2 linked regions of the Myxosarcina sp. GI1 genome follow. The main gene of each other region encodes a partner of the protein of the gene in region 2 in a complex. Links are inferred from orthologs where the notes say so. Each region holds a gene or a part of one and is shown on either strand. Other genes may lie near its edges. The genes, in order: carA and carB.

Region 1 (16,498 bases), on a different replicon or contig from region 2:
TAACCGCAAGGCAATGTTGTTGATAGTTATTGCTGGTAAGGAATCTCGTTCTCCAATTACTAAAGGTTCGCCCCTATTGGTAGCAACAATTACTTTTTCATCATCGGGAATGACTCCCAGTAAAGGTACTCCCAATAACTCTAGCACGTCTTCAACACTCATCATTTTATTGCTCTGAACCATAGCTGGCTTGACCCTATTGACGACTAAATTAATCTTGTGAATGCCTTCGGCTTCGAGCAAGCCAATGACACGATCGGCATCCCTCACTGCTGCAATTTCTGGCGTAGTGACAATTAAAGCCTCTTTAGCAGCAGCGATCGCGTTGCGAAAGCCTAGTTCGATTCCTGCGGGGCAATCTAAAATAACGTAGTCATACTCTTCCGTCAGCGCGTCTACAATTTTTTGCATTTGTTCTGGCTGCACTGATTCTTTATTGCGATTTTGCGCCGCAGGTAATAAAACCAATCCTTTAAGTCGTTTATCTTTGACTAATGCCTGATTTAGTCGGCAGTCTCCAGCCAAAACGTCTAAAGCCGTGTAAACGACACGCTCTTCTAAACCCAATAGCAAATCGAGGTTTCTCAAGCCAAAATCAGCATCTACCAGAGCTACTTTACGATCTAAACTGGCTAGTGCCGCTCCTATATTAGAAGTAAATGTGGTTTTACCCACTCCTCCTTTACCAGAAGTAACAACAATTATACGAGTCATATTGTTTATTGTTAGCAGTATTTAATTGATTCGATTTTTCTCGACCCAACCGCCGCCAGACGGCGAAAAAGTATAGGTTTTGTTAAAGTCTAACGCCTTCGCCAAACGTATCCCTTCCGTAGTCATAAAGGCTAACTCTGGTGCATACTGTTTGGGTCTGGTTTTTGGCGATCTGGCAACGGCATCGGCTATACGCAGTTGGGTAAACTCCATCTGCAATGCCGCAATGCGACAGCGGCGATCGCCATCCGCTCCTGCATGAGCTATGCCTCGCAAACGACCCCAGACAAAAATATCGCCTGCGGCGATCGCTTGCCCACCTGGATTTAAGTCACCACAAACAATTATTGTCCCCCGATGGCGAATTTCAACACCCGAACGAACGGTGTTGCGTACGTAAAGAGGCTTGGCTAACAGCGAGATTGCCGCTTCTTGAGTAGTAGAGGTCAAATCTTGCTGTTCGACTGAGTAGCCGCTAGTTGCTGCCGCTACTGCTGTTTGTCTGCGATTAGTACTAACGCTAGTCAAACGCAGTTCCACATCCTCTAGAGTGTCGGCAATAGTCTGTAGCTGTCTGGCATCGAGCAGGCGATCGCCTGCAACCAAAAACACAGGCGTACCAGGCTGCCACGACTGTTCTTCAATCCGCAGCAAATGTTTGAATTCCTGCCAGTTTTCCGACCACAGTAATTCTGAGTCAACTTCTGCTTGAGTCGGTAACACTAGCAACAGTTTATCGCCCTCAGTGGTTAAAGTTATGGACGAATAACGTTTGCGCTCGGAAGAAGACGGCTCATCAGTTTCATCTAAGGAGAAAGTAGGCTCTAGAGTCATGCAAATATCCTATTGTCTGCAGAGCGAGCCTCATTTCCACACGATTAAAATAAATGTAGATTATCTCGCTTTAGCAGGTCTATTTTCTCTTGCACATATTAGCGTAAGTTAAGCGCAATAAAAAATTAGAAATTTGTTAAACGCTGCCAAACTTCCACTAATCCTCGTTCGTCGCCAACATTGCCAGGGAACAAAACTACGGGCAAATTGGGACGAAAATGAGTTTGGGGGGTACGAACTACCGAACATCCAGGTAAAATTTGTCCTAAAAGCCGCGCCGTCTCTAAGTTTAGCCCCGTACTCAAAACATCATTAGAAGTAATACCGCCTTTACTAATTAGAAAGCTAATGTCTTTGGGTAGATTTTGCACCACATCCATAAGTAGAGCCGAAACGCTGGCTCCAAATTCAAGTCGTTGACTAGTATCGGCAAAACTCAATTCTTCCCTGCTAGTGTAAACTGCAGGAGTTTTACCACGGTCGAAAATTTGCCGTACTCGCTCGATAGTTGTCTGTAAAATAGCGTCTCGTTCTTCGGGACGGTCGCGCAAACGTACTACGTCTACTTCAATGCCTTCTACCTCTGGCTCTTGTAGCAGTTTTTCTAACTGTTGGGTAGTTTTACGAACGTGAGAACCAATTAAGACCGCTCCTGGCTTTTGGGTGGGTTTGTATTGAGACATCTCGGTAGGAGGGACTGGCTGTTCTCCTAGTTGGGCTAAAGAAGTTAACAAACTGGCAGCAGAACGGAATAAAAAGCGTTTGCCTTTTGCCGCAGTAGCTAACAATGCCGTTGCCAAACGGTCGAAGTCGGCTTGAGTTTCGCCATCGACGACTACACATTGATTGTCATGAAACTCTAACAATCGTTCTCGCAGGCAATCGCCACGTAAATCGGCAAGCAACAATCTTGCTACTGTATCTGCGGCAATTTTCCCTTGAGTTTTTTCGGCGACATAATCTGGTAAATAGCTGTGAGAATAGCCAAACACCGAATCGTTGGCAAATTCTGTTTCGGCTACGGGAGTTTTAACTCCATCAATAATTAAATAGTGAACGCTATCAATGGTAACTCTTCCTCCTTCAAAAAAAGCAGGGGTAAGAAAATGAGCGTCAAAATCTCCCAATTCTTCGGCAATAATATTGGTTTCTACAGGATAGTGTCCCCGCAGCGTCGAATCAGAACGGCTAACTACCAAAAAATCTTCGATTCCCACTTCAGCGATCGCCTGCTGCAAATTATGACAGACTTCCTTGGTAGTATCGGCAGCCGCTTCGGGACTCATAGCTCTGGTATTGGTCAAAATAAACAAAATTGGTGCGGTATCCTCAAGTGCCTGTTTGAGAGTTGCCACATCCCAGACCATTAACAACAGGCAACTATGAACGGTTTGTGACCCTGTAGGATCGTCGTCGAGAACGATAATTTTGGGTTGAGAAGATTTCATTTTTATTTACAAAAATTTACTGAGAAAGCTATTTTCACCAAATATTTAGCAATATGTTATTCAATCTGAAAAATTTACGCTAAAATGCTGGCAAAAATGAATTGGCAGTTTTTAGAGCTAAACTACTCAAGGCTAATCCAACAGTCGAACGGCAGCGCGTCTAAAATTACAATCGACAATAATTAAACTTGTTACCTTAAAATCGATCGAATACAGTGGTAACGCGGTTATTCGATAGTGCCAGCAACATCAAATTGCTAAAGAGATGAAGATTAATTTTTTCACATCTCTAGATGTTTTTACTTATTAAATCTTTCCATATTTTCACCTACTATGGCAGTCAAATCTAGCCAACAAATGAAGTTAACAGTGCAAATACCTCTCGATTACTACAGGATTTTGAGTGTTCCCGTTATGGCTTCGGAGCAACAGTTAGAGCAGGCTTATCGCGATCGCCTCCAGCAAAAACCTCGTAGAGAATACAGTGAGGGAGCAATTACCGCTCGGCAAGAACTAATTGAGTTTGCCTACAAACTTCTATCAGACTCTCAGTGTAGGGCAGATTATAATAAGCAGTTTTTTGGCAATTATAGTTTTGAAGAGCGATTGGTAGAGGCTACAGGCTCGGAAACCACAACTACAACGGTCACTCCCACTCTACCAGAGTTAGCTTTACCCAATCCGACTATTGATGTTCTGACCGAACAAATGTCGGGAGTCTTGCTGATTTTGCAAGAATTGGGAGAATACGAATTAGTTTTAAGATTGGGCATCGATTATTTAAATAGTCTTGAAGCGGAGATGCAGCAACAGCAACAAAAAATTTCTCCTGCCGAGCGAGAAGATGTTGTCCTTTCTCTAGCACTGGCGTATTTAGAGTTAGGCAGAGATCAGTGGATTCGTCGAGAATACGAACGCGCCGCTCTTTCTGGTCAAATGGGGTTAAAGCTACTAGCAAGAGAAAATTTATTTCCCAAAGTCAGAAAAGAACTAGAAGTAGACTTGTTTCGACTACAACCATACCGTATTTTAGAATTAATCGCTCACAATCCAGTAAATTCGTCTCAGAGAAACAAAGGATTGCAGCTACTAATTAATACAATTCGACAGCGTCAGGAGTTTGAAGGGCAAAGACAGGATAAATCTAGCCAGAACTTCGAGCAATTTTTGGGTTTTATTCAGCAAATTAGAACTTACTTAACCTCAGCCGAGCAAGAACGAGTGTTTGTTAGCGAAGCAAAACTCACTTCGGCTACAGGTGATTATCTAGCTGCTTATGTTTCACTAGCCAGAGGATTGGCTCTCAAGCAACCAGTTTTAGTGCTGCGTGCCGAAAGAATGCTGGAAACTATGAGCCAGCGTCAAGACGTGTATTGGGAACTAGCAATAACTTCGCTACTGTTAGGTTTGAGCGATCGCGCTATCGACCGCCTACAGCAAAGCCAAGAAAAAATTCGGGTTAAAGAGATCGAGCAGTACTGTCGCGGTGGAGACTTATTACCTGGACTGTATGTTTATGGCGAACAATGGCTGAAACAAGAGGTTTTCTCTCAGTTTTGCGATTTAGCACGCCTACCTGTAACTCTTAATGAATACTTTGCCGATCCTCAAGTACAAGCCGATTTAGAGGAAATAGATTCGGCAATAGCCTCTAGCGAAGAAACTAAGACAACGTCTCAACCGACAGCGGCAAATGCTGAACTTTCCCCTAAATACGGACGATTTTTTTCGCGCTGGCGCAAACAATTAAGAGCTAAAATTAAATCTGCTCCAGCATCAGCCTCGCCCAAAACAAACCCAGATGTAGCTGCTGGTGCTGCCAAAGTACCAGTTATTTCAAGTAAGGTTAAAGCTGGCAAGTCTTCTAAACAAAAATCCGTGACTCGCGTTGCTGCTAGTGGTAGCCAAAACGGTCGAGTCAGTAATTCGCCCTCAACGACCGCAACCAAAACCAAAGTTGCCAATATTGGCTCGCCAACAGCACCACATCTAGAAAGTTTTGTCGTTAAAAAAACTAATTCATCGCGTTGCGGCAGTGGTAAATATAGGGGTAAGGCTTTCAATCCAGTTTTGTTGAGATTGGGATTGTTATTAGGTTTAATTTTTGGCATAGGTACTCTCAGCTTTGCTGCCATGAAGCTATTTTTAGCTCGCAGTTCTCAAACCGCAGCAACAGAAACCGAGTCGCAACTGTTTATTACTATAGACCGACCGCTTTTCGAGTTACCTCAAGCTAGGGCAGAAACCAGTTCTACTCCACCTCAGCCAACTTTTACCAACGAAGCCAAAGAAGTAGTTGCCAGGTGGCTGGATAGTAAATCGGCAGCTTTTGGTGAGGAACATCAGGTAGAAAAACTCAACGAGGTGTTGATCGGTTCTTTATTAACTTCCTGGCGAGATCGCGCTTTGAGCGACAGTCAAAACAATATCTATCGAGAATACGACCACAAGCTTGAAATCGAGTCGGCAGTGGTCAATTCGGATAATCCCCAACAGGCAACTGTAACAGCAAAAGTAAAAGAAACAGCAAGATTTTATCAACAGGGAAATTTAGATAGTTCTCAGTCTTATGATGATGACCTGTTAGTACAGTACAGTTTAGTCCGCCAGGGAAATAAATGGATGATTGCGGGTTCGGAAGTATTAGAAATTCTGTAACTGGCGATCGTTATTATTACGGTAGTTTATAGCTGGCAACTCTAACATTTAGCCGCCCTTGCTGGGGATTGCCTCTAAAAATAAAAGCACCTTGCTCGACTTCCTTGCTAGATAAGTAATCAATTTGTTGCGTACCAGTTTCTGTGTTGTTCGTAGGGTCGATTAACTCGGCAATTACTTCGATCGATTCGGCAGTTTCTCCTCCTTGATTGATAACTTCAAAAGGAACGTAATACTGTTGGTTTGCCTGCCTAATTTGTTTGCCTACGGTAACTTCTAAAATTGGAGGACCATTTTCGCCGCTTATCCAGCTATAGATTAATAAAGCAAAAATTACGCTCAGAATAAACAAACAAATACTAAAGCTAATTTTTTCGGCTGTCGAACGCCGCGAAACGATGTTTTTCATTAGTAATTTATACCATCTCTCAAAAAAAATATTTAGAGAAATATTGCTATTAGATAGCCAAACGTCCTGCCGCACCACCAATACTCGCAGGCAAGCCTAGTATGATGCTATAGCGCAGCCATAAAGTCCAGGGATCTTCAAACGATAGTCTTTGAAAAAACCAGAGCATCACTGCCGATGCTAATAGAGAAATTAAATAAGAAATAATTGTTTCGCTGCGAGGACTTTGAAACAATCCCTGTTGCTGTCTTCTTTCAGCCTGGTTGGTAAAACCAGAAGCAAACACAATTCCATAAGAAATTATCAACGAACTAAGAATAATTAATAGTGACCAAAAGGGGGAAGCCGCAGCAGCCAGAAAGGGGACTTCATCGGTAGGAGCAATATTAAACGCGATAATAATAGCCCCAATCAGAGTCGCGCTGAGATCGGCGAAAGTATCGTGCCAAAAAGTTTTAGAGCGATCGCCAGAGTCAGATATGTCAGTTCCAGCATCTTTGGTTACTTCCCCAGTTAAAATAGAACGAGACAAAACTACTCCCAGAGCAAAAGGCACTGCTTCAAAAATAATTTTACCCAGTGCTTCGATTAATGAAGTTTTAAAATCGACACGCTGTAATACAATTAACATTACGGTAGAACAGACGATGCCAATTGCTAAAGCCTCTATACTCTCGGTAATAGGCGAAAACTCTCCATCGTGTTGCTGACGACGAAAGCCTTCTACTTGATTGAGTAAAAATATTACTACAAATGTAATTGCAATAATTCCCAATAAAATCGGCGGTCGAACATAGGAACCGATAAACCAAATTTCCATCGTATAGATCAGCGGAATACCAAATAAAAAACCCCCAGAAGCACCGCTAATTAATTCTCCCAATTCTTCCGACCAATCATTGGCGGCGTCAGTTTTGTCTGGGTGTTTTGTTGTCATTATATTTATCGAAAGGTAAAAAAATTTACTAATCTTCAATTGTAATTTAAATTGAAGTTTATTCAAACCACTCTAAAAATATATGACTGACAATATAACTATAAATGCTATTTCTCAAATGCCTGCTGATGGCAATCCGACTTATCTCTTTGTAATGCTTCATGGCTGGGGCGCAAATTACCAAGATTTAGCTCCACTGGCACAAATTTTAAACTTACCTGAATTTGGTTATTTATGTCCTAACGCTCCTTACGAACATTATCAAATGCCTGGTGGTAGAGCCTGGTATGCTTTGGAAAAACCAGAGTTTGATGGCTTGGTAGCAAGCAGACAGAGTTTGCGAGAGTGGTTGTTATCTTTAGAAAACACTACTGGAGTTCCTCTAAAACGGACGATTATGGCAGGCTTTTCTCAAGGAGGAGCAATGACTCTAGATGTAGGTTTGACTTTGCCTTTAGCCGCTCTCTGTAGTCTTAGCGGCTATCTACATTATCAACCACAGCCTAATGACAATATTATTGCTTATCCTCCCGCTTTAATCGTACACGGCATACAAGATCCTATAGTTCCTCTTGCTGCTGCGAAAAAAGCTAGAGACGAACTAACTAAACTTAGCGTATCGGTACAGTATCGAGAATTTGAGATGGGACATGAAATACAGCCACCAGCCATTGAGTGTGTAAAAAAGTTTGTTTTATCAGTAATTAGCGATCGATAATTTAAACTTTCTACTTTTGCCTGCCTAAAGCCTCAAGCCTTCTTACTCGTACAAAAGCTCTTCAAAACAAACTTGTCCCGTTTGTACTAAAGCATCTTGCGAGGCAGGGTCTGTATTAGAAGCTATAGTTAACTGTTTGAATTCTTGAAAAGAATACTGCTGTTGAAACTTGTTTAGGGTGCAGCTACACAGTTTTTTGGCTTCGGCTGCTTCTAAGCCTTCAGCCATTGAAGTTTGCAGGCACTCTTGGGAATACTTTCTTACAAATTCAGGGGGATATTTGGCGGTCGAACTTGAATTGGCAAAAGTTGGTGCTGCTAATAAACTGCTAGCAGCAATCGCCGATAACGATGCTAAGGAGTAAATGTTCATCTGCTTCTAGATTTTAGGTAACGTTTTCTCGCATTAAATTAACGAACCGCTCGAATAAATAGTCTGCATCGTGAGGTCCGGGACTAGCTTCTGGATGGTACTGCACCGAGAAAAAGGGCAGATTTTTGTGTCGCAGACCAGCTACAGTTTTGTCATTAAGATTGAGATGGGTAATTTCTACATCTGCACCGAGAGACTCAGAGGCGATCGCAAAACCGTGATTTTGACTGGTAATCTCTACGTGTCTCTTTAGTCCTGCTGGTTGATTTAAACCTCGATGACCAAACTTAAGCTTAAAAGTTTCCGCACCCAAAGACAAACCTAAAATCTGATGTCCCATACAAATGCCAAAGGTAGGCTTACCTGCCTTAAGCAATTCTTTGGTAGTGGCAATCCCCTCGGTAACTGCGGCAGGATCTCCAGGTCCGTTAGAGAGAAACACTCCATCGGGATTATATGCCAGGATTTTCTCGACAGGAGTGTCGGCAGGAACTACAATAACGCGGCAGCCATAGCTAGCCAAACGGCGTAAAATATTGCGCTTGATACCAAAGTCAATTGCTACTACAGTTAAAGTTTTATCGCCAGGACTTTGAGGAGAAAATTCCCAACTTGTATCGGTAGTTTCCGACCACTCGTAAATATCTTTAGTAGTGACATCGTTAACTAAATTCAAGCCGTTCATGTCTGGTGCCGCAATTACCCGTTCTAACAGGCGATCGCGATCGAGAATTTCTGTAGAGATTCCTCCATTCATCGCGCCTACAGAACGAATTTTACGAGTCAAAGCCCGAGTATCAATGCCATAGATACCAGGAATGTTTTGTTGCGTCAGGTAATCGGGAAGAGATTGGCTAGAACGCCAGTTACTAGGTCGATAAGTCACGTTGCGAGCGATTATTCCTTTAACTTTAATACCGCTGGACTCTTCATCGTCTAAATTTACTCCCGTGTTTCCCAGTTCTGGATAGGTAAAGGTCACAATTTGCCCAGAGTAACTCGGATCGGTCATGACCTCCTGATAACCTGTCATTCCCGTATTAAATACTACTTCTCCAATTGCCGTTCCTTTGGCACCAAAAGACTGACCTCGATAAGTAGTTCCATCGGCTAAAACGAGTAGTGCGGGCTTGGCTTTGCCTTGAAGCATAATGAAATATTAGATAATGTAATGTTTTGCCTAAAGCTAAATAGGTTCGCTCGAAGAACAATTTATCAGCTCTTGGCTAAAGTCTGTTAACAATCTATAAAATTAGCAACAAAATTTTGGTTTTGGCTGTAGTTGAAGTTACCAACATCAGTTTGACAAGATAGAATGTAAAACAGTGCCAAAAATAAACTTAGTATGAATGTCGATTGGATGACAGTCTAAGTGTGCCTCCTCGGCAAAAAGTTACAGTTAGTATCAATAAAATAGGTTGATAGAGAAAGCATGAGTCCCCGAAAACTGACAGAAGACGACAAGCAAGAAATTCTTCAGCTTTATCGCAGTTCTGAAGCCACTACATCTACTTTGGCAGACCAGTTTGAGGTGAGTAGTTCTACAATTAGCCGCTTTCTCAAAAACAAATTATCTAAATCTGAATACGAAGAATTAATTCAACAAAAACGCTTGGCGCGTACTCCTAGAGGTGATAAATCGAGTACTGTTAAAACAAAAAGTAGTGCCTCTAAAGTCGTTGCCAAATCGAAGCGTCTAGATAAATCCGATTCGTCGGCTCTATCTAGTTTGCCAGTTACAACCACAGAACCAGAATTAGAAACAAATTCTACAGGCGATAGAAGCGATCGCGTTGCAGACACTGCTAAGGATAATGACGAAGCTGAAACTTCAGTCAAAAAAATCCCCGAACCAGAAAGAATGATAACTAAAGCTAGCGATCGCTTAATCTTAAAAAGACAGCAAATTGAAGAAGATGATGACGAAGATGAGGTAGATGTAGCGGCACTAAGCGAGATGATTGGTGAAGATCTAATCGATCTCGAAGATGATGAAGATGATGAAGATGACGAAGATGATAGTTTGGACGCTGAAATTGACTACCCACATACTCACTCTGGTTTTGGTCTAAAAATTATACCCCTGGCTGAGGCTGCTCTGCCCCACACCTGCTATATGGTAATCGATCGCACTGCGGAACTAATTGTCAGACCATTAGAAGACTTTGGCGATTTAGGCTCGATCCCTGAAACGGAAGTTCGACAGAGAACTCTACCTATATTTGATAATCATCGCATCGCCAAGCGTTTCTCTCATCGCCGCGAACGAGTTATTAAAGTTCCCGATGGCACAATGTTTCAGAAAACCTCAACCCAACTGCAGGCTAAGGGAATTACCAGACTGCTATATGATGGGCAAATTTATGCTCTCTAATTAACAAAGCAATAATTATTCAATTGTAAAATAAGTTAAGTATAGCTTTGCAGTTTTTTTGTCAGCTAAATGAATTACGAACATCGAATGAGGGCGACACTACAAATTTAGGTTAGAAATATATATATAGCAAAACTTTATTTGTTATATAAACAATACTTATTAAATGTAGTCAATGGAAAGCAATCGACTTCTAAGACTTTACGAACAAGGATGTAGAGATTTTTCGGGAGTGAATTTAAGCGGTGCCGACTTGTCGGGAATTACGTTGATTTCCGTGAATTTAAGGGGTGCTAATTTAATGGGAGCTAACTTAAGTCGTGCTTTTTTGACTCAATCGGATTTAAGTCAAGCTGCTCTAAATTGGGCAAATCTCAGCCATGTCAAAATGAGCGAAGTCAAACTACACCAAGCCGATTTGACTAAAGCTAATTTGAGTGGAGCTTTTATCCGACATTCCGCAGAAAAGTTTAAGAGAGCAGATAATATTGACGACAATAGGAATTAAAAAACTGAAGAATGTGACTTCGTTCACTAGTAAGATTACTAATTTGTTTGACTCCACCGAAGGAAACAAGATGAACCGACATAAAGCATTGAAAAACCCAACGTAGAGTAGGGGAAGTAGTCGGTTTGCCCAACTGATTAGGAATAGTTTGCCCTGCGGTTGCCAAAGCTAGTCGTAAAGCACGTTGACCCAGACTATAAACTAAAAGAGATAAGCCCATAACTATTGCCAAAGCAGCAATCCGTTTTGGGGATTTAAGAAAAACACTACTGGTAAAGAACAAAGGCTCTTTGAGAAATCGAAAACCTCGCTCAGTAGATTGTTGTGCTTTATACTCAATCAACAATTGGTCATTGCTCAACTGATGTTTGTCCAAGACATTAGTTGCCAGAATAAATCTTCCTGCTTTTCGTTCTTCTAGAGCAATAGCATTTAGATTAGGAATCAAACTAGCATCAATTTGGTAATGAACCTGAGTTGGGAGTTGATTTTGAGGGGGTCTACCAGATTTGCCGTGACTAAAATGTGGAATTAGTTTCACATCATATCGTCATTAAGATGTTCTGGTAATATTCCTTCCCCCAGTAAATGTTCTGTAGCTTTACCCTCAAAGAATTTTGGGAACAGATATAATGGAGAGCTAATCATGCCCAAGCCATTGATAATCATGGCTTTCACTGCTTGCCCTGTTGTTACTTTTTGGTTGCCATGAGAAGCGATAATTTTGTCTATTTCCTCTACTAGCCCAATTTCATCAATTATTCCTGCGATTATTCCACAGTGATTTAGGTCTTTAACTTTTACTTCTGCTGTTGATGGTGTCATGATTTTTAACATACCATCAACTTTTTCTTTAATTTAACTTGATTTGATATCCAGACTTGATTCTTCCGATAATTATTCAGTTATTTTTTTATTTCTGCGGAATGTCGGTTTTATGGTTAAATCAGAGTTGATCGCAGCTAAACTTAGTGGAGCCGATCTCTCTTATACCAATCTTAGAGCCGCTAATTTACTAGCAGCAAACTTATGTGGAGCTAAATTTAAAAAAGTCAATTTGCGTCAGGCAAACTTAGAGCGAGCTAATCTCAATTGGGCAAATATCACCGAAGGAAGACTTACAGAGGCGCGTTTAAAAGCTACTACTCTATCGGAAGCTAATTGCAGTCAAACATTGCTCAAAAATGTCGATCTCAGTAATGCTAATTTGGCAGAAATTAATTTTAGCCAGGCTATACTTAGCGATTCTAATTTAACTAATGCCAACTTAACTAGAGCCAATTTAGAAGCGGCACGAATGCACAAAATAAATTTAACTGGAGCTAATTTGACTGGAGCCAAACTGTTTCGAGCCAATCTAGAACGCGCTAATTTGACTGATGCTAATTTTGTTCTAGCTGACTTACGCTTTGCTAATCTCCGACAGGCAATTTTGGCTAATGCTAATTTAGAATGGGCGGCGATCGATAATACAATATTTTCAACCGATCGCACAGAGGTCAATTATGATAATTGTTGTGCGGTATCCGTTGGTGGTAGTTCGCTATGAACTCGAATGTGTCTCAATATGGCGTAATTTTAGTAACCGTTGCCTCTCCCGAAGAGGCAGAAGAGATCGCTCGCGTACTTTTAACTGAAAAGTTAGCCGCCTGTGTAAATATTTTTCCCGTAAACTCCATTTATATCTGGCAGAAAAAAATCAATCGCGATCGCGAATGGCAGTTGACGATTAAGACCAATCTAGCTATTTTCGACAAGATACAAGCGAAAATAAAAACACTTCATAAGAATGAAGTGCCAGAGATTATCGCCATACCAATAGTAGCTGGTTCGCCACAATATCTTAATTGGATTGAAGACAGTCTTAAGTAGACAAGTTATTTTTTATCGCTTTGCTTAAAGTCAAAAATATTAAGTCAAAAATAAAAATTTGTGTGCTTTAGTCTTTTGGCTTGAGTTTTGGGTATAAGACCCCCACTAAAAACCTTCGATTAAAGTTGGCATAATTTTAAGTGCCCGATCTGGATCTCGCTCTTAAAAACTTATTTTTGCCTTTTGCCTTTTGCCTTTTGCCTTTTTTTTATGCTGTTTGCTCGGAAAAGCGAATAATATCGTCATCTCCTAAGTATTCTCCATTTTGTACCTCAATCATTACCAAAGGAATAACTCCTGGATTTTCTACGCGATGGGGAGTGTTCATGGGAACATAAGTTGATTGTTTCTGCATGAGTAAAGTTTCTTTACCATCACAGGTTACTTTGGCAGTACCAGAAACTACTACCCAATGCTCGCTGCGATGATAGTGCATCTGGGTACTCATGTGTTGTCCTGGATTGACTTCGATACGATTAATTCGATAGTATTCTCCTTCTTCTAGCATCGTAACTTTTCCCCAAGGTGGAGTACGAGTAGGCTCGGTTTTAATCGTAGAAGTATGATTTTGATTTTCTACTCTGTCAGGCTCGTTCATAATTGGTTATATAATATTTTTTAGTTATTTCTTTTATACCTAGTTTAATCTCATTTTTTGTCAGGATTGAAAATCTTTTCAATCCCTTAAACAGCTACAGTTCTTCTGCTTTATAGATAAAAAAACTATTAAATATACCGAGAGTCTCTACTTGATAGTTAGCAACCGAAGTAGGTACTGGTAAATTGGTTTGATAAATACTAAACAACACAAAGTTGTGTCTTAGAGTGTTGCTGTCTATAGTTGCAGCTAGATAGGGACGGGCTGTATCGACTAAATTATAACAGTGAGGTTGCAACCATTCTCCGACTGTATTGTTAGACTGACGACAGAATTCTCGAAGACGGGCATTAAGAATTTGAGCGGCATACTCTCTGTATTCTTGCTGTCCTGGATTGGTCGCGATCGCGATCGCACCCAACCCAATACTGAGAATTACACCAACACCAATTAATCGTGAATTCATTAAAGCTATCTGTAGAGATTTTTTATGCAGTCAGAAGAAGTTTCTCTGTCCTATAATTTTAAACGAACTTTGGTTGTGTTATAATAATTCGGCAACACAAACATGGCGGGCGTAGCCAAGTGGTTAAGGCAGTGGGTTGTGGTCCCACCACTCGCGGGTTCAAATCCCGTCGTTCGCCCTTAAAAAATGTACAATGACAGATTAAGTTTTGTTGGAGACAAATTACTCTTATCAAGTTAAATTATGTGTCATATAGACAAATTCTTGTCACTACTTTTCGTTCTCAACTACGCTCAGTTATAAACTTTTCCAGCAATACGCTACGCGCACATATCGGTCACTCAATTGCTTATTCTTCGCTGATTCATTTTTTAACCGAATCCTTAAAATAAGAGGGTTTTAGGTACTTTTGTTAGGCAACCAGCTTCGTATCATACCTCGATTCAGCAACGCCATAAATATTATTGTGCTGCACGGATTAATTTATCGAACTTTACTATTTATGTCTGCGTTTTTTTCGAGAACTTTTTAGTGGAGTTCGATCCGAACCAAAATATTTTTCACTGCGATAACGTAACCAAACTCGGAGAACTTGAGGAATTTGGGCTTTTTGTTCTTTTGTCAGAGTATTGTAGAGCTTTAACGCCTTTTCTCTTTCACCACGACAAGCAGCATTGTTATGTGCATCCCAGTAACTTCTAGCAACTCTAATGCGGCGACAAACTTCTTTAACTAATTCTCTCTCGCTGAGATTGGTATTGTCAGTCATAATTTGATGCTATAGAAATTTTCGGTTAGGATAAAATACATTTCAATCTTGTTATACTTTAAGCACTGTGATTTCCAGATAAATCAAGGGTTAGCTAGTTTTTTTCTATTAAAAAATAATGTACTCAGCTATCTAGCTAGTTTCGAGAATTGGTATTAATGCGGTTAATACTGTTCTCACTAGAAAAACCCTGGGGATATCTAGCTTTTAGTTTCTCAATATTTTTGGTCGCGATCGCCTCTAAGTCTAAATCTAGTTCCTCAGCCAATACTGCAAGATACCAAAGGATATCTCCAAGTTCCAAAGCAATCTTATTTTTATCTAATTGATGTCCGTGAGCAACTACTTTTTTTAAATAATCGATCGCTTCTCCAGTTTCACCAGCTAATCCCATACACCAGATAGCTATAGCTTTTTCTTTTGAGTCTGGTTGGCTAGAAGTAAGTAAAGCTTGTTGTTGATAGTCTTTAAAATCCATATTTTTAATTTATTTTTTCTTTGTCTGAATGCTAATTTGATAGTTGTTCTTTTGCCGCACGATACAGTATTGAGTGGCGATAGACCAAAGCCGACATATCTTTACCATAACCACCGCCAATTACTCCAGCTACGGGGCATCCTGCTGCAAAGCAAGTACTCAAAACCAGGCGATCGCGCCGATAAATCCCCCAATCGCTTAGAGATAATTTACCCAGGACATCGTTAGTATGCACATCTACTCCAGCATCGTATAGTACCAAATCTGGTTTGACCTCAGAAAGCAAATCGGGCAAGTTTTTGGCGAGTATTTGTAAATAACCATCATCATCTAAACCTATAGGTAAGGAGATATCCAAATCGCTTTGCTGCTTAGTACCAGGGAAGTTAGCTTCACAGTGCATCGAGAAGGTAAACACGCTGTCGTCATCTTTAAAGATATCTGCCGTACCGTCTCCTTGATGTACGTCAAGATCGACAATCAAAATTTTCTTAACCAAACCGCGATGTTGCAATTCGCGAGCGGCGATCGCCAAATCGTTGAAAATACAGAATCCCGAACCATAGCTAGGAAAAGCATGATGCGTACCGCCAGCAGTATTACAAGCACATCCATGTTCTAAAGCCAGCTGCGCGGCTAAAATCGTTCCCCCGACAGCAATACGAGTACGCAGAGAGAGTTCCCGACTCCAGGGCAAACCAATACGGCGTTGAGCTTTAAATTCTAATTTCCCTTCGCAGTAAGCTCTAACGTAATCGGCAGTATGAACTAGCTCAATTGTGGAATAGCTACTTATCTGCGGTTGCTTGATTTCTTCTGGTGCAACTATGCCATCTTTAACTAATAAATCTCGCAGCAGCCCAAACTTAGCCATCGGAAATCGGTGTCCTTCTGGCATCGGCGCGACATAATCGGGGTGATAGACAATAAACAATTTCTTAATTCAAAACTTCTTCTAACTGATGCTGCTGCCACAGTGACTGATATGTTCCAGGCTGCTGCAATAGTTCTTCGTGTGTTCCATCCTGAACGATTTTGCCTTTATCCATAACCATAATGCGATCGCAAATAGCCGCAGCCGCTAGCTGATGGGAAATAAAGATTACCGATCTTCGTTCGCGTTCGGGAGAAAGATTGTTTAAAATTTCTGTTGCCGTTTCGTTATCGACGCTAGAAAGAGCATCATCTAAAATTAGCACTGGCGCGTCTACCAATAAAGCCCTCGCTAGAGATGTACGCTGTCTCTGTCCCCCAGAAAGGGTAATTCCCCTCTCTCCAACTAGAGTTTTATATTGTTGGGGAAAATTGATAATTTCAGGGTGAATTTGAGCTTGTTTGGCGGC
Region 2 (12,156 bases):
GATCGACAGCACCGAGTACGTCGAAGCCTTTGGCGAAGATACCGTTCCTTACGAGCGTTATTTAACACCTGCGGGCGTACAGTTGCGTAAATTCCGTCCTGGCGCGATCGAATCGGGAATTGGAGCGAAAGTTGAGAAAGTAGAAACTCCTCGCTTTGTCGAACTCGGACAGGTTTCTACAAGCCGCACCGAGCCTGAAGTCAAACAACGCATTCAGCAAGGTGTAAGAGCCAAACGGGAACAGCAGAAAATCTTTAAGCTCACTACTACGGTAGATAAGGTAGCTGTAAAAAATGCGATCGCCGCAGCTTATCGTCAGATTTTCGAGCGAGACATCAATCCTTATGTAGTGCAAACTCAGTTCTCAATTTTAGAAAGTCGTCTGGGTAACGGAGAAATTAACGTTAAAGAATTTATTGAAGGTTTGGGTTGTTCCGAACTATACATTCGAGAATTCTATACTCCTTATCCCAACACTAAAGCGATCGAATTAGGAACCAAGCATTTCTTAGGACGCGCTCCTTTAAACCAGAAAGAAATCCAAAAATACAACCAGATTTTGGCTTCTCAGGGAATTCGCGCTTTTGTCGGTGCGATGGTCAACTGTATGGAATACCTACAGGTATTTGGCGAAGATACCGTTCCCTATCGTCGCTATCCAACCTTACCCGCAGCCAATTTCCCCAACACAGAGAAGCTATATCAAAGATTGACCAAGCAAAGCGACGATATTGTCATTCCTAGCTTTGGACCTACTAAATTCAAAATTTAGCGGTATTTGTTTGATAAATTAGCGATTGGCAATTGTTAGAGATGGGGATGGTGAGTTTTACTCATCGTCACCCGCTATCAATTGGCATAGATAGCTTATGCTACTCTTTTACTAAAGTGAGGAAGTAGAGGATTTTTCTTTTGCCTTACTTAAAATTTATAGCTGAGGCGATCGCTTCGTCCCTCGTTTCTGAAGAAGATTATTATTTTTTGTTAAGAAAAAATAGCTTTTTAGAACCAAATATCGCAAAATAATTGAGTTGGGTCGATTCAACAATTGGCTCGAATGTTAGTCTGTACCAGATCGCTTACTCGATCGCATCTGTAAAAATATAGCTAACTTAAAGCAACTTTGATTAATGAACTTGTCTTTATGTAAAAGTTTGTTAATGTAATGGCTACCTTTGATATATTCGGTTTGACTAACTGCAATACTATTTTGTAGCTGAAAGTTAAAAACTAATTAGCAAAATAGAGTAATCTAAAATCTGAGGGGTTTAACCAGCTAAAGTTAGTTAGATTTGTTCGGCTAGCTTTATTACTCTAAAACTACAACTCAAGTAGGTCATATAGAGTAAAAATAAAAAGCTGGAAACCTTGTTTGAGAAACACTATCTCTTGGGGTAGCTCATCCATTATTTGATTTCATTGTATTGGGAGGAATCCATCGATGAGTATTGTCACGAAATCAATCGTGAATGCCGATGCTGAAGCTCGTTACCTGAGCCCAGGCGAACTAGAAAGAATCAAGTCTTTTGTTACTACTGGCGAAAGCCGTCTGCGTATCGCTCAAACTCTAACCGAGTCTAGAGAACGCATTGTCAAGCAAGCTGGCGATCGACTATTTCAAAAACGTCCCGACGTTGTTTCTCCAGGCGGTAACGCTTACGGTGAAGAAATGACAGCAACTTGTTTGCGGGATATGGATTACTACCTGCGTCTGATCACTTATGGTGTAGTTGCAGGAGACGTTACTCCTATTGAAGAAATTGGTTTGGTTGGTGCGCGGGAGATGTACAAATCTCTTGGAACCGATGTCGGTGCTATGGCTCAAAGCATTCGTGAAATGAAAGACGTAGCAACTTCGATGATGTCGGCTGACGACCAAAACGAAGCAGCTTCTTACTTCGACTACGTTATTGGGGCTATGCAGTAGCATTTAGTTGCTGTTAACCAAACTAACTCAAAATATCGATCGCAAATTCTAAAAAAGATACACTAACTTATCGGTGTTAAAGCATTTAAGACTAGGTAAGATAAGGAAATAAAATTATGCAAGACGCAATTACCTCTGTTATTAATTCCGCTGACGTTCAAGGCAAGTATCTCGATGGTTCTGCCATGGACAAGCTCAAAAACTATTTTCAAACTGGCGGACTGCGCGTTCGTGCAGCCAGCGTAATCAGTGCTAATGCAGCGAGTATTGTCAAAGAAGCAGTAGCTAAATCTCTACTGTATTCTGATGTTACTCGTCCTGGCGGAAATATGTATACTACTCGTCGCTATGCAGCCTGCATCCGCGACTTGGATTATTATCTTCGCTATTCTACTTACGCTATGTTGGCTGGCGATCCCTCGATCCTAGACGAGCGCGTACTCAACGGTTTGAAAGAAACCTATAACTCTTTAGGCGTACCTGTTTCTTCTACAGTTCAAGCCATCCAGGCTATGAAAGAAGTAACTGCTAGCTTAGTTGGTGCTGATGCTGGTAAAGAAATGGGCGTTTACTTTGACTACATTTGCTCTGGCTTGAGCTAAACTAAACCTGGTTTGAAAGTCGTTCATAAATAGTAGTCGCGTTGGTTCGGGAAGTCTAGAGTGAGTGCTAGTTCTAATGAAGCTTAGGATAAGCGATCGCATCGGTCGGCAATAAGTTTTGACGATCTAGTATTGACTTTTGACTCCCGAACTTTAGCGTTTTTAGGTCATCAAACGCTGCGGAATGATGACAATCGGTAGAATTTTTTGACAAATTTACAAAAACCATAATTTTCATCAGGGTTTAACCTTGGTATCCCAAAAGAAAATAATTTAATTAAGAAAAATAGGAGAAGAAAAACTTATGAGAATGTTTAAAGTTACTGCTTGCGTTCCTAGCCAGTCCAGGATTCGTACGCAAAGAGAGTTACAAAACACCTACTTTACCAAACTCGTTCCCTACGATAACTGGTTCCGCGAACAGCAGCGCATCATGAAAATGGGCGGCAAAATTATGAAAGTAGAGCTAGCTACGGGCAAGCAAGGAATGAACACGGGCTTATCATAAAATTTATTACATTACAAAATTTAATTTAATCAAAGGGGTCGATCGCGACCTCTTTTTATTTTTTGTCTGTTACTTTTGATAGGGTAAGCAATTTAATAACTAAAACCGTGAGGCGATATCTACGATATTTAATTCCCTTTGTCGATCCTCAAGTCAAATCTTGGTCGTGGGAGGCTCGATTATTAAACTGGTTGACCTGTATTTGGCTGTTAATTGGATTAGTTACCTTGGTATCTGCATCTTATGCCGAAGGAATAGTTACTTTTAACGACGGACTGTATATTCTCAAAAAACAGCTGATCGGTGTTTTGCTCGGTATTTTAGGTTTTAATTTAGTATCCAGACAGTCACTAAAAAAAACTCTTAAGTCTGCCCCTTGGATGGTATTAATCTGGCTGCTGTTAATTTTGGCAACTTTAGTTCCTGGTTTGGGCAAAACCACTATGGGAGCGAGCCGTTGGATTGCTATCGGTCCTTTTTCTTTACAGCCTTCGGAATTAATCAAACCGTTTTTAGTTTTACAGGCTAGCTATTTGTTTTCACGTTGGCAGGTATTAAAACCGAAAGTAAAACTAGTCTGGTCGATCGTTTTTGCCCTCATGCTGCTGGGAATTTTAAAGCAGCCTAATTTGAGTACGGCTGCTTTGTGCGGTTTGAGCCTGTGGCTGATTGCCCTATCTGCCTGCCTGCCCTGGCAGCAGCTAATTGGCTCTGCTATTGTAGGTTCGACTCTCGCGAGTATGAGTCTTGCCATCAATTCCTATCAGCGCGATCGCATCGTGTTTTTTCTCGATCCCTGGCGAGACTATCACGGCAAAGGATATCAGTTAATTCAAAGCTTACTGGCGATCGCTTCAGGGGGAATTAGTGGCGCGGGATTTGGACTATCGCAACAAAAACTGTCATATTTACCAATTCGCTCGACAGACTTTATTTTTGCCGTTTATGCTGAAGAATTTGGTTTTATTGGCTGTCTATTATTTTTAATCTTGCTTTTAGGTTTTGCAACCCTGGCTTTAAGAGTGGCAATTAAATGCCGTCAAGCCATTCCCAAGGCGATCGCTATAGGTTCAATGGTCTTGTTAGTCGGACAATCTCTAATAAATATTGGTGTAGCTACGGGGACTTTACCAACTACGGGTTTACCCTTACCGTTTTTTAGCTACGGAATAAACTCTGTCGTAGCTTCATTGCTGTTAGCGGGATTGCTGGTAAGAGTTGCCAGAGAGAGCGATCGAGCTGTGGTAATCGATCTCAAGCCGTCTCTGCGTTCGTAAATTAGAATACTAATGTACGGCAAAAATCATTATCCTATTTAAAATCTAAGTATTTTTATTTAGATGAATTAGAATGGTTCGAGCGTTAAAGAAATTGCTTTAGATTATCATCGCCAATCAGAATTATGCCAGACCCCAAACCCCAACAGACTGATTCGGCAGCTTCAATTTCTAGCAGTAATAAAATTTATTCTCCTGGTGCAATTGTCGGACACTACCAAATTGTACGGCAGTTGGGCAAAGAAAAAGCAGACAAAATCTATCTGGCTAAAGATTTAAAACTAGAGGGGGATGCGCGATGTGTTATCGAGCAATTAGTTGGATTGGATTTGAATAGTTCTGAATCTAAAGACGAAGTCAAAGCCTGCTTAGTTCGACAACTAGAAGTTTTTCAAAGACTGAGCGATCGCCTGCAAGTTCCTCAATACAGACACTTTTTTATTGACAAAGGGCAAATTTATTTAGTTAGAGAATATATCAATGGTGAAACACTAAAGCAAAAAATAGAAGGTCGCACTTTTAACGAAGCGCAAACAATACATCTACTGCACGACGTACTTAAAACTTTAGATTTAATTCACAAAAACAACCTCATTCATCAGGCGATCGTCCCCGCAAACTTAGTCGAACGCCAAGAGTTAAATAGTTACGCGCTAGTCAAATTTAGCGCGTTTAACCCTTCCCCTAACGGCGGTTCGAGCAAAATAACTGTATATGCTGCCAATAATGGTTATATAGCACCAGAACAACAAATAGGAAAACCAAGATTTAGCAGCGATATTTACGGATTGGGCAAAACTGCTATTTATGCTTTGACAGGACTATTACCGCGAAATTTAAAACAAACCAGCACGGTTTGGTATCGCTGCTGTCAGGTCAGCGAGAGGTTGGTAGCAATTATTGAAAAAATGACTGCTGCCAACCACACCCAACGCTATCACAATGCTTTAGAAGTTCTTGCCGATCTCAAGCCTTTATTGTTTGTAGACCGAGTAATAGACGGACGCTATCGCATTATCAGACATCTACAGCAAAAAGGCGCAATCGATAGTTATCTTGCCGAAAATTTACGCCGCTCCTATCAGTCTCCCTGTATACTCGAACGAGTAGAATTGAGCGGTTGCGATGCTGTAAGCTGGCAAAAAATCGAGCAGAGTTTGACCGCACAGCTTGCAGTTTTAGAAAAGCTCAATGATTGTCCTCAAATACCCCAGCTATGGGATCATTTTCAACAAAATGGTGAGTTTTACTTAGTTAAGGCTTATGTTGGGGGCAAAAGCCTCAGACAAATACTATCAGCACGCAATTTTTCCGAAGCTGAGGTATTAAATTTTCTTAAAAGCGCGCTCGCCGCATTAGCATTCGTACACAAACAACGTATAATTCATCGTTATATCAGTCCAGAAAATTTACTAATTGACGATCGCCAGCGAGTTGTATTGACGGGACTGGGAATTTTAGAAGATATTCAAGTTTCATGTCAGAGCAGCACGGACGAACGCCAAACTGACTATAGTGAATATTTTGCTCCAGAACAAATTGCCGGCAGAGCAACCTTAAGCAGCGATATTTATGCTTTAGGCATAATCGCTATTGAAGCTCTGACGGGAATCGAACCCAAACATTTCAAGCACGAGCAAACAGCAAACTTTCTGAGGCAAAAAGCAATAGTCAGCAACCGCCTGACAAAAATAATCGCTAAAATGACTGCTTCAGATGTTGGTAAACGCTATCAAGCGGTAGAAAAAGCAATTGCAGATCTGCGTAAAGTAAAAGTAAAGGTTAAATCTCAACGAGTCTTTACTGGTAAAACTACTGCCTCAAGCTCTGGAGAGCTTCGCCGTTCCGAAAGTCGCTGGAGCGACTCGCCTTCGCCAAGCGAAGACGGCGGACTCCAGTCCGCGTCGGGACGCTCCAGCGTCCATTCTGAAGAAACCTCAGAATTTCGACGCAATAAACTCGAGCGCTCCGATTTAGTACTTGTTTTCTCCAAATGGTCGTTACAGCCAGGTCAAATATTAATCGCAACTTTAGGAATTGTTAGCTTACTGGCTAGTATTGAATTTGCTTTTCCGTTTCTCAGACCAGCATATTATTGGTATCGCGGCAGACAGCTTCTTTCACAACAGCCTCAAATTGCTTTAAACGCCTTTGCGCGAGCTACAGAACTACAGCCAAACAGTTATTTAGCTTGGGAAGGTAAAGGAGATGCTTTATACAACCTCAAATACTTCAATCGCGCTCTAACGGCTTACGATCGCGCTGGTGAATTAAACGCTAACGATTTTCAAAACTGGCAAAAACAAGCAGATGTTTACTATCGTTTGGAAAAATTTCCCCAGGCTCTAGCAGCATACAATCGCGCACTAAAGCTAAAACCAAGCGATCGTGCCGTCCTCAATAGTAAAGGTAAAACCCTGGAAAATTTACAGCGATACGAAGAAGCTCTATCATTTCATGAAGCAGCGTTGAAGGGCGATCGCCTCAATGCCGAGTTTTTAAGCGATCGCGCTAGAGTTTTGATTAGACTAGGTCGCTATTATGACGCGCTAGCGGTATTAGATCGAGCTAGAAACATCGAACCCAATAGTCCCCAACTATGGCAGGATAAGGTTTTTGCCCTGCAAGCTCTCGGTCGGTTTGATGAAGCCGATCGCACTTACCGCGATGTTATTGCCACCTATCAGGATTTAGTCGAACAAAGCCCCGCCAACTATAGTCTATGGCTGGCAAAAGGCGATTTTTTGACTCAGTTACGCATCACTCAATCTCAAAACTTGTTTGCTAATGCTGCTACCGACAAAGCTTTTTCTTCCCCCTTACAAATTCAGAGTAAGGCAATAGCAGCTTACGAAGAAGCAACTGCCATCTCACCCGAATCTTATCTAGCCTGGATTGGTAAAGCCAAAACATTCCTAGCCGCAGGTGAATATCGGGCAGCCTTAACCGCATTGGATCGCGCCTCGGAAATTCGTCCCCAAGCCGACCGACCATGGCAAATGCGCGGTTCGATTCTCAAAGATGGCTTGGAACGCCCCATAGCAGCAGTTACAGCTTACGAGCGAGCAATCGAGCTAAATCCCGATTATGCCGCACTGTGGCGCGACCGCGGTCTGGCACTGATTCAGGCAGGTCAATACGCTCGGGCAGTTGCTTCTTTTACCAAAGCCAGTCAACTCAATCCTCAAGACAGTGAAACCTGGGTGGGTTTTGCCAATGCTTTACAGGCAGTCGGTCGTCAAGAAAAAGCTATTAACGCGATCGATCGCGCTTTGGACCTCGAACCTCAAAACCCCTTACTGTGGCAGACTAAAGGTTCCATCTTGACCGAGCAGCAAAACTACGATGCCGCCTGCGATACCTATCGAAAGTCCCGTCAGTTTGCTCCCGATTTTGCTCCTATAACTCAGGCGATGAACATAGTCGGTTGTCGGATGAGTGAGGAGTGAAAATATAATCCATAATCCAATAAAGTCAGGTATTCACTTAACTAAAATTTGGTTTGATAATGATATTATCGAGCTAAAAATTGATGTTTCAGATGGTAACTCGTTATTCTCAAATCGAGTATACGTTAGCTACTCAAGAATTGCCAATGTTATCACGGAACTCGATGTATTTAAAGACCAAGTCTACGGAGGGGTACTAGATCTTAGATTTGGGGAGTTTGGACTAGAGTATGCTAATGGAGCATTTCATGCACGGCTTCATTTTGCAAAGCCAGGTAAACTCTACATTACTTGCAAACAACAATCGGAGTTTAAAGATTTTTCGGTCATGAAAGCAGCTAGTGAGGCAACGCTTTACTTGAAAACAGAACCTGCTCTCCTAAACAATTTCATAGACGCTCTAAAGAGCTTATATAAGGAACGAGGAGAGAAGGCTTATCTTCAAGCGATATAAAGAAATATACTTCTAAGCTTGACGGTTTATAATAAATGAATAAAATTAGCGACCGCGCTTTAAGTATTTCATTTCTACCTATTTAGTAGATATAGTCTTGTAACGCTTTGACCTCCATTGGTTCTGACTGTAGCGAACGAATCGCGGCGACGGTGGCTTTTGCTCCTGCAATGGTAGTTACGATTGGTAACTTGTAGTCTAATGCCATACGACGGATTAACCGCGCATCGGTTTGAGATTCTTCCCCAGTAGGAGTATTAATAATTAACTGAATCTGTTTGTTTTTAATCCAGTCAACCACATGAGGACGACCTTCATGTAGTTTGAGTATGATTTCTACATCTTCAATGCCGTTTTGTTGTAAGACTTCTTGCGTACCAGAGGTAGCCACCACTTTAAATCCTAGCTCGATAAAATCTTTAACTACGGGGACGATCTCTTCTTTATCGCGATCGTTCATGGAAATAAATACCGTTCCCGACAAAGCCAGATTGACCCCTGCCGCAATTTCAGCTTTAGCAAAGGCTTTACCAAAGTCGGTATCGATACCCATAACCTCACCCGTAGAACGCATTTCTGGTCCTAATAAAGTGTCGCTATCGGGGAATTTATTAAAGGGCAACACCGCTTCTTTAACGGCAATATGTTGGGGAATAGTTTCTTTAGTAACTCCCAAATCTGCTAGAGTTTTGCCCGACATGATTAAAGAAGCTAGTTTGGCTAACTGTACTCCCGTAGCTTTGGATACATAAGGGACAGTACGGGAAGCGCGAGGATTGGCTTCGAGAATGTATACTTGTTCTCCTTGAACGGCATATTGAATATTCATCAAGCCGACTACATCTAGAGCGTTGGCTAGCTTTGCCGTCCAGTCGCGAATGGTTGCTAAAGCTGTCTCTGAAAGCGAAGTATAGGGAATCGAACATGCCGAGTCTCCAGAATGTATGCCAGCCTGTTCGATATGTTCCATAATGCCGCCGATAATTACTTTGCCTTCTTTGTCGCACAAAGCATCGACATCGACTTCAGTTGCATTTTCTAAAAACTTGTCAATCAAAATTGGGTGGTCTGGTTCTACCTCTACCGCATAAGTCATGTAACGTTTGAGTTCGTTATCGGAATAGACAATTTCCATTGCCCTTCCTCCTAAAACGTAAGAAGGTCGAACTACGACGGGATAGCTAATTTGATTGGCAATATTTAAAGACTCTTCATAGCTTCTAGCAATGCCGTTGGGTGGCTGTTCGATTTCTAACTTTCTCAAAATCTGCTCGAATTTTTCGCGATCTTCGGCAGTATCGATCGAATCTGGAGAAGTTCCCCAAATTTCTGTTTCCGTTGCTTTTGAGGTTACAAAAGAACTTTCCAGCCGAGCTTTAAATAAGTAATTCTGTAAGGGTATAGCCAATTTTAACGGGGTCTGTCCGCCAAACTGAATGATGATACCTGCTGGTTGTTCGACTTCAATAATATTGAGAACGTCTTCTTTAGTTAGGGGTTCAAAATAGAGGCGATCGCTGGTATCGTAATCGGTAGAAACGGTTTCGGGATTAGAATTGACCATAATCGTTTCGTAACCCGCTTCTGAAAGAGAAAACGCCGCATGACAACAGCAGTAGTCAAACTCAATTCCCTGTCCGATACGGTTGGGACCACCGCCTAAAATCATTACCTTAGATTTCTCCGAGGGTTCGATTTCCGACTCTCCTTCTTCGTATGTAGAGTAATAGTAAGGAGTAAAGGCTTCAAATTCTGCCGCGCAGGTATCTACCAACTTGTAGACGGGTAAAACTCCCAACTCTTTACGATAGGTGCGAACCTCATCTTCGGTCTTTTTAGTAGCAAAGGCAATCTGGCGATCGCTAAATCCCTGCTGTTTGATATAGCGCATCTCCTCAGCGGAAATCTTTTTAAAACTGGTGCGTTTGAGAAACTTCTCGCTTTCTACCAACTCCTGCATCTTATCTAAAAACCACATATCGATTGCCGTCAGTTCGTGGATTTCTTCGGGAGACATTCCCAACTTCATGGCATGATAGATACTAAAGATGCGTTCGGGGTTGGGGGTACGCAGACGCGCTCTAACCTGGGGAATTGAAGGCAGAGTTTCTTTTTTGTCGCAGCCAAAGCCATAACGTCCCGTTTCAAGCGATCGCAGGGCTTTCTGAAAGGATTCGTTAAATGTCCTGCCAATTGCCATTGCTTCCCCTACAGATTTCATTTGCGTAGTGAGAATGGGTTTGGTGCCAGGAAATTTTTCAAAGGCAAAGCGAGGAATTTTGGTAACTACATAATCAATTGTCGGTTCAAAGGAAGCAGGAGTCTTTTTGGTAATATCGTTGGAAATTTCATCGAGTGTATAGCCTACTGCTAGTTTTGCCGCAAATTTAGCGATTGGAAAACCAGTCGCTTTAGAAGCCAGTGCCGAAGAACGAGAAACGCGGGGGTTCATTTCAATAACAATTACCTCGCCGTTTACAGGATTGACCGAGAACTGAATGTTAGAACCACCCGTCTCTACGCCAATTTCACGAATAATCTTCTTAGAGTAATCTCGCAGACGCTGATATTCTTTATCTGTAAGAGTTTGGGCTGGAGCGACGGTAATTGAATCCCCCGTATGTATCCCCATCGGATCGATATTTTCGATCGAACAGATAATCACTACGTTATCTGCTAAATCCCTCATTACTTCAAGTTCGTACTCTTTCCAACCTAAAAGCGATTTTTCTACCAGAATTTGCGAGACTGGTGAAGCGTCAAGACCAAATTGAGCCATTGTTTCGTATTCTTCCTGGTTGTAGGCAATACCGCCTCCAGTACCGCCTAAAGTATAGGCAGGACGAATAATTAGGGGATAGCTACCAATTTCATCGGCAATTTCTTTGGCTTCGGCAATATTGCTGACAATCCCCGAAGGACATACGGGAACGCCAATTTTTGCCATTGCATCTTTAAATAACAGGCGATCTTCGGCTTTTTCAATAGCGGGTAATTTAGCTCCGATTAAATCGACACCATACTTATCTAAAACTCCATTCTTGGCTAGAGATACTGCCACATTTAATGCAGTTTGTCCGCCCATAGTTGGTAAGAGCGCATCGGGTTTTTCTCTGGCGATGACTTTCTCCACAATTTCTGGGGTCAATGGCTCGATGTAGGTACGGTCTGCCATTTCGGGATCGGTCATAATCGAAGCGGGATTAGAATTGACCAGGACTACTTCGTATCCTTCTTCCCGTAATGCTTTACAGGCTTGAGTTCCAGAATAGTCAAATTCGCAGGCTTGTCCGATGACAATAGGACCACTACCAAGAAGTAGAATTTTGTGAAGATCGTCGCGTCGGGGCATAAAACTCTAATTTTTTTGTTTCACTAACACTAGCGAGATTAATTGTATATTCTCATGCCGATCGAATATGTAGTTGTTTTATCTGGGTTTGATGACTTAGTGGTAGCATTTATTACTCAGAAGCTTAATTATCAAAGCCTCTATGGTTTTTTAACCTAGACCTTTTAATTAGGTCGCCGCTGACAATTGTATCTAGTCAGTTTTTCCTTGTTCCCAACTATATAGTAAAAACATTAAACCAATTAAACCCAATTGCAGCATAAAATTAGGCAGGTTAGAAGCTACATCTTTTCCTGCCGCTAACTTAGCTAAAAAAATCATCGCTCCAATAAAGCCAGATGCGGCAAAAGCTAGATAAAAGAACTTTCTTAAGCCTTTGAAGGGAGCTTTAGCTTCGGCTTGAAGTCTGGCGTATTTTTCAGGAGAAAGATTGCTTTTTTTTGCCCGTTCTCGGTCTTGGGGCGACAGGTTTGCCATTTTTAAATAAATTATAGCATTGCTTCCATTATTGCTCGATCGCCTTAAAAGGCTAGTGCTTTGTCGATTAATTAATGAGGGATAACGTAGGTAGAGAGCATCACTTCGCT

Evidence for each region.
Region 1: the proteins of carB (region 2) and carA are in contact, whole or in part, in a solved structure (PDB 1KEE), measured with the Escherichia coli proteins. The link is inferred for Myxosarcina sp. GI1 from one-to-one orthologs.

Annotation. Positions count from the first base shown.
Region 1 is NZ_JRFE01000014.1:598,476-614,973, forward strand. What follows is about bases 7,173-10,151. They hold carA (glutamine-hydrolyzing carbamoyl-phosphate synthase small subunit), read right to left. Parts: upstream 9,241-10,151; coding sequence 8,104-9,240; downstream 7,173-8,103. Other genes in these bases: KV40_RS09605 (alpha/beta hydrolase), read left to right, coding at 7,173-7,718; KV40_RS09610 (hypothetical protein), read right to left, coding at 7,761-8,090; KV40_RS09620 (hypothetical protein), read left to right, coding at 9,523-10,151. Also shown: septum site-determining protein MinD, read right to left, coding at 1-714; septum site-determining protein MinC, read right to left, coding at 736-1,548; KV40_RS09585 (four-carbon acid sugar kinase family protein), read right to left, coding at 1,674-2,996; KV40_RS09590 (ARC6/PARC6 family protein), read left to right, coding at 3,330-5,654; KV40_RS09595 (TIGR02588 family protein), read right to left, coding at 5,671-6,063; KV40_RS09600 (TIGR02587 family membrane protein), read right to left, coding at 6,113-7,000; more of KV40_RS09605, read left to right, coding at 7,083-7,172; more of KV40_RS09620, read left to right, coding at 10,152-10,464; KV40_RS09640 (pentapeptide repeat-containing protein), read left to right, coding at 11,910-12,521; divalent-cation tolerance protein CutA, read left to right, coding at 12,518-12,844; KV40_RS09650 (phosphomannose isomerase type II C-terminal cupin domain), read right to left, coding at 13,053-13,442; KV40_RS09655 (DUF4359 domain-containing protein), read right to left, coding at 13,537-13,908; KV40_RS09665 (hypothetical protein), read right to left, coding at 14,405-14,677; KV40_RS09670 (nucleoside triphosphate pyrophosphohydrolase family protein), read right to left, coding at 14,814-15,155; KV40_RS09675 (histone deacetylase), read right to left, coding at 15,187-16,053; KV40_RS09680 (ABC transporter ATP-binding protein), read right to left, coding at 16,094-16,498. UniProt on the Escherichia coli protein: Small subunit of the glutamine-dependent carbamoyl phosphate synthetase (CPSase).
Region 2 is NZ_JRFE01000019.1:170,566-182,721, reverse strand. Bases 8,100-11,907 are described here. They hold carB (carbamoyl-phosphate synthase large subunit), read right to left. Parts: upstream 11,570-11,907; coding sequence 8,300-11,569; downstream 8,100-8,299. Other genes in these bases: KV40_RS14910 (DUF3493 domain-containing protein), read right to left, coding at 11,762-11,907; KV40_RS14920 (hypothetical protein), read left to right, coding at 8,100-8,217. Also shown: KV40_RS14950 (phycobilisome rod-core linker polypeptide), read left to right, coding at 1-772; KV40_RS14945 (allophycocyanin), read left to right, coding at 1,442-1,927; apcB (allophycocyanin subunit beta), read left to right, coding at 2,044-2,529; KV40_RS14935 (phycobilisome linker polypeptide), read left to right, coding at 2,834-3,037; KV40_RS14930 (FtsW/RodA/SpoVE family cell cycle protein), read left to right, coding at 3,145-4,314; KV40_RS14925 (tetratricopeptide repeat protein), read left to right, coding at 4,440-7,763; more of KV40_RS14920, read left to right, coding at 7,753-8,099; more of KV40_RS14910, read right to left, coding at 11,908-12,046. UniProt on the Escherichia coli protein: Large subunit of the glutamine-dependent carbamoyl phosphate synthetase (CPSase).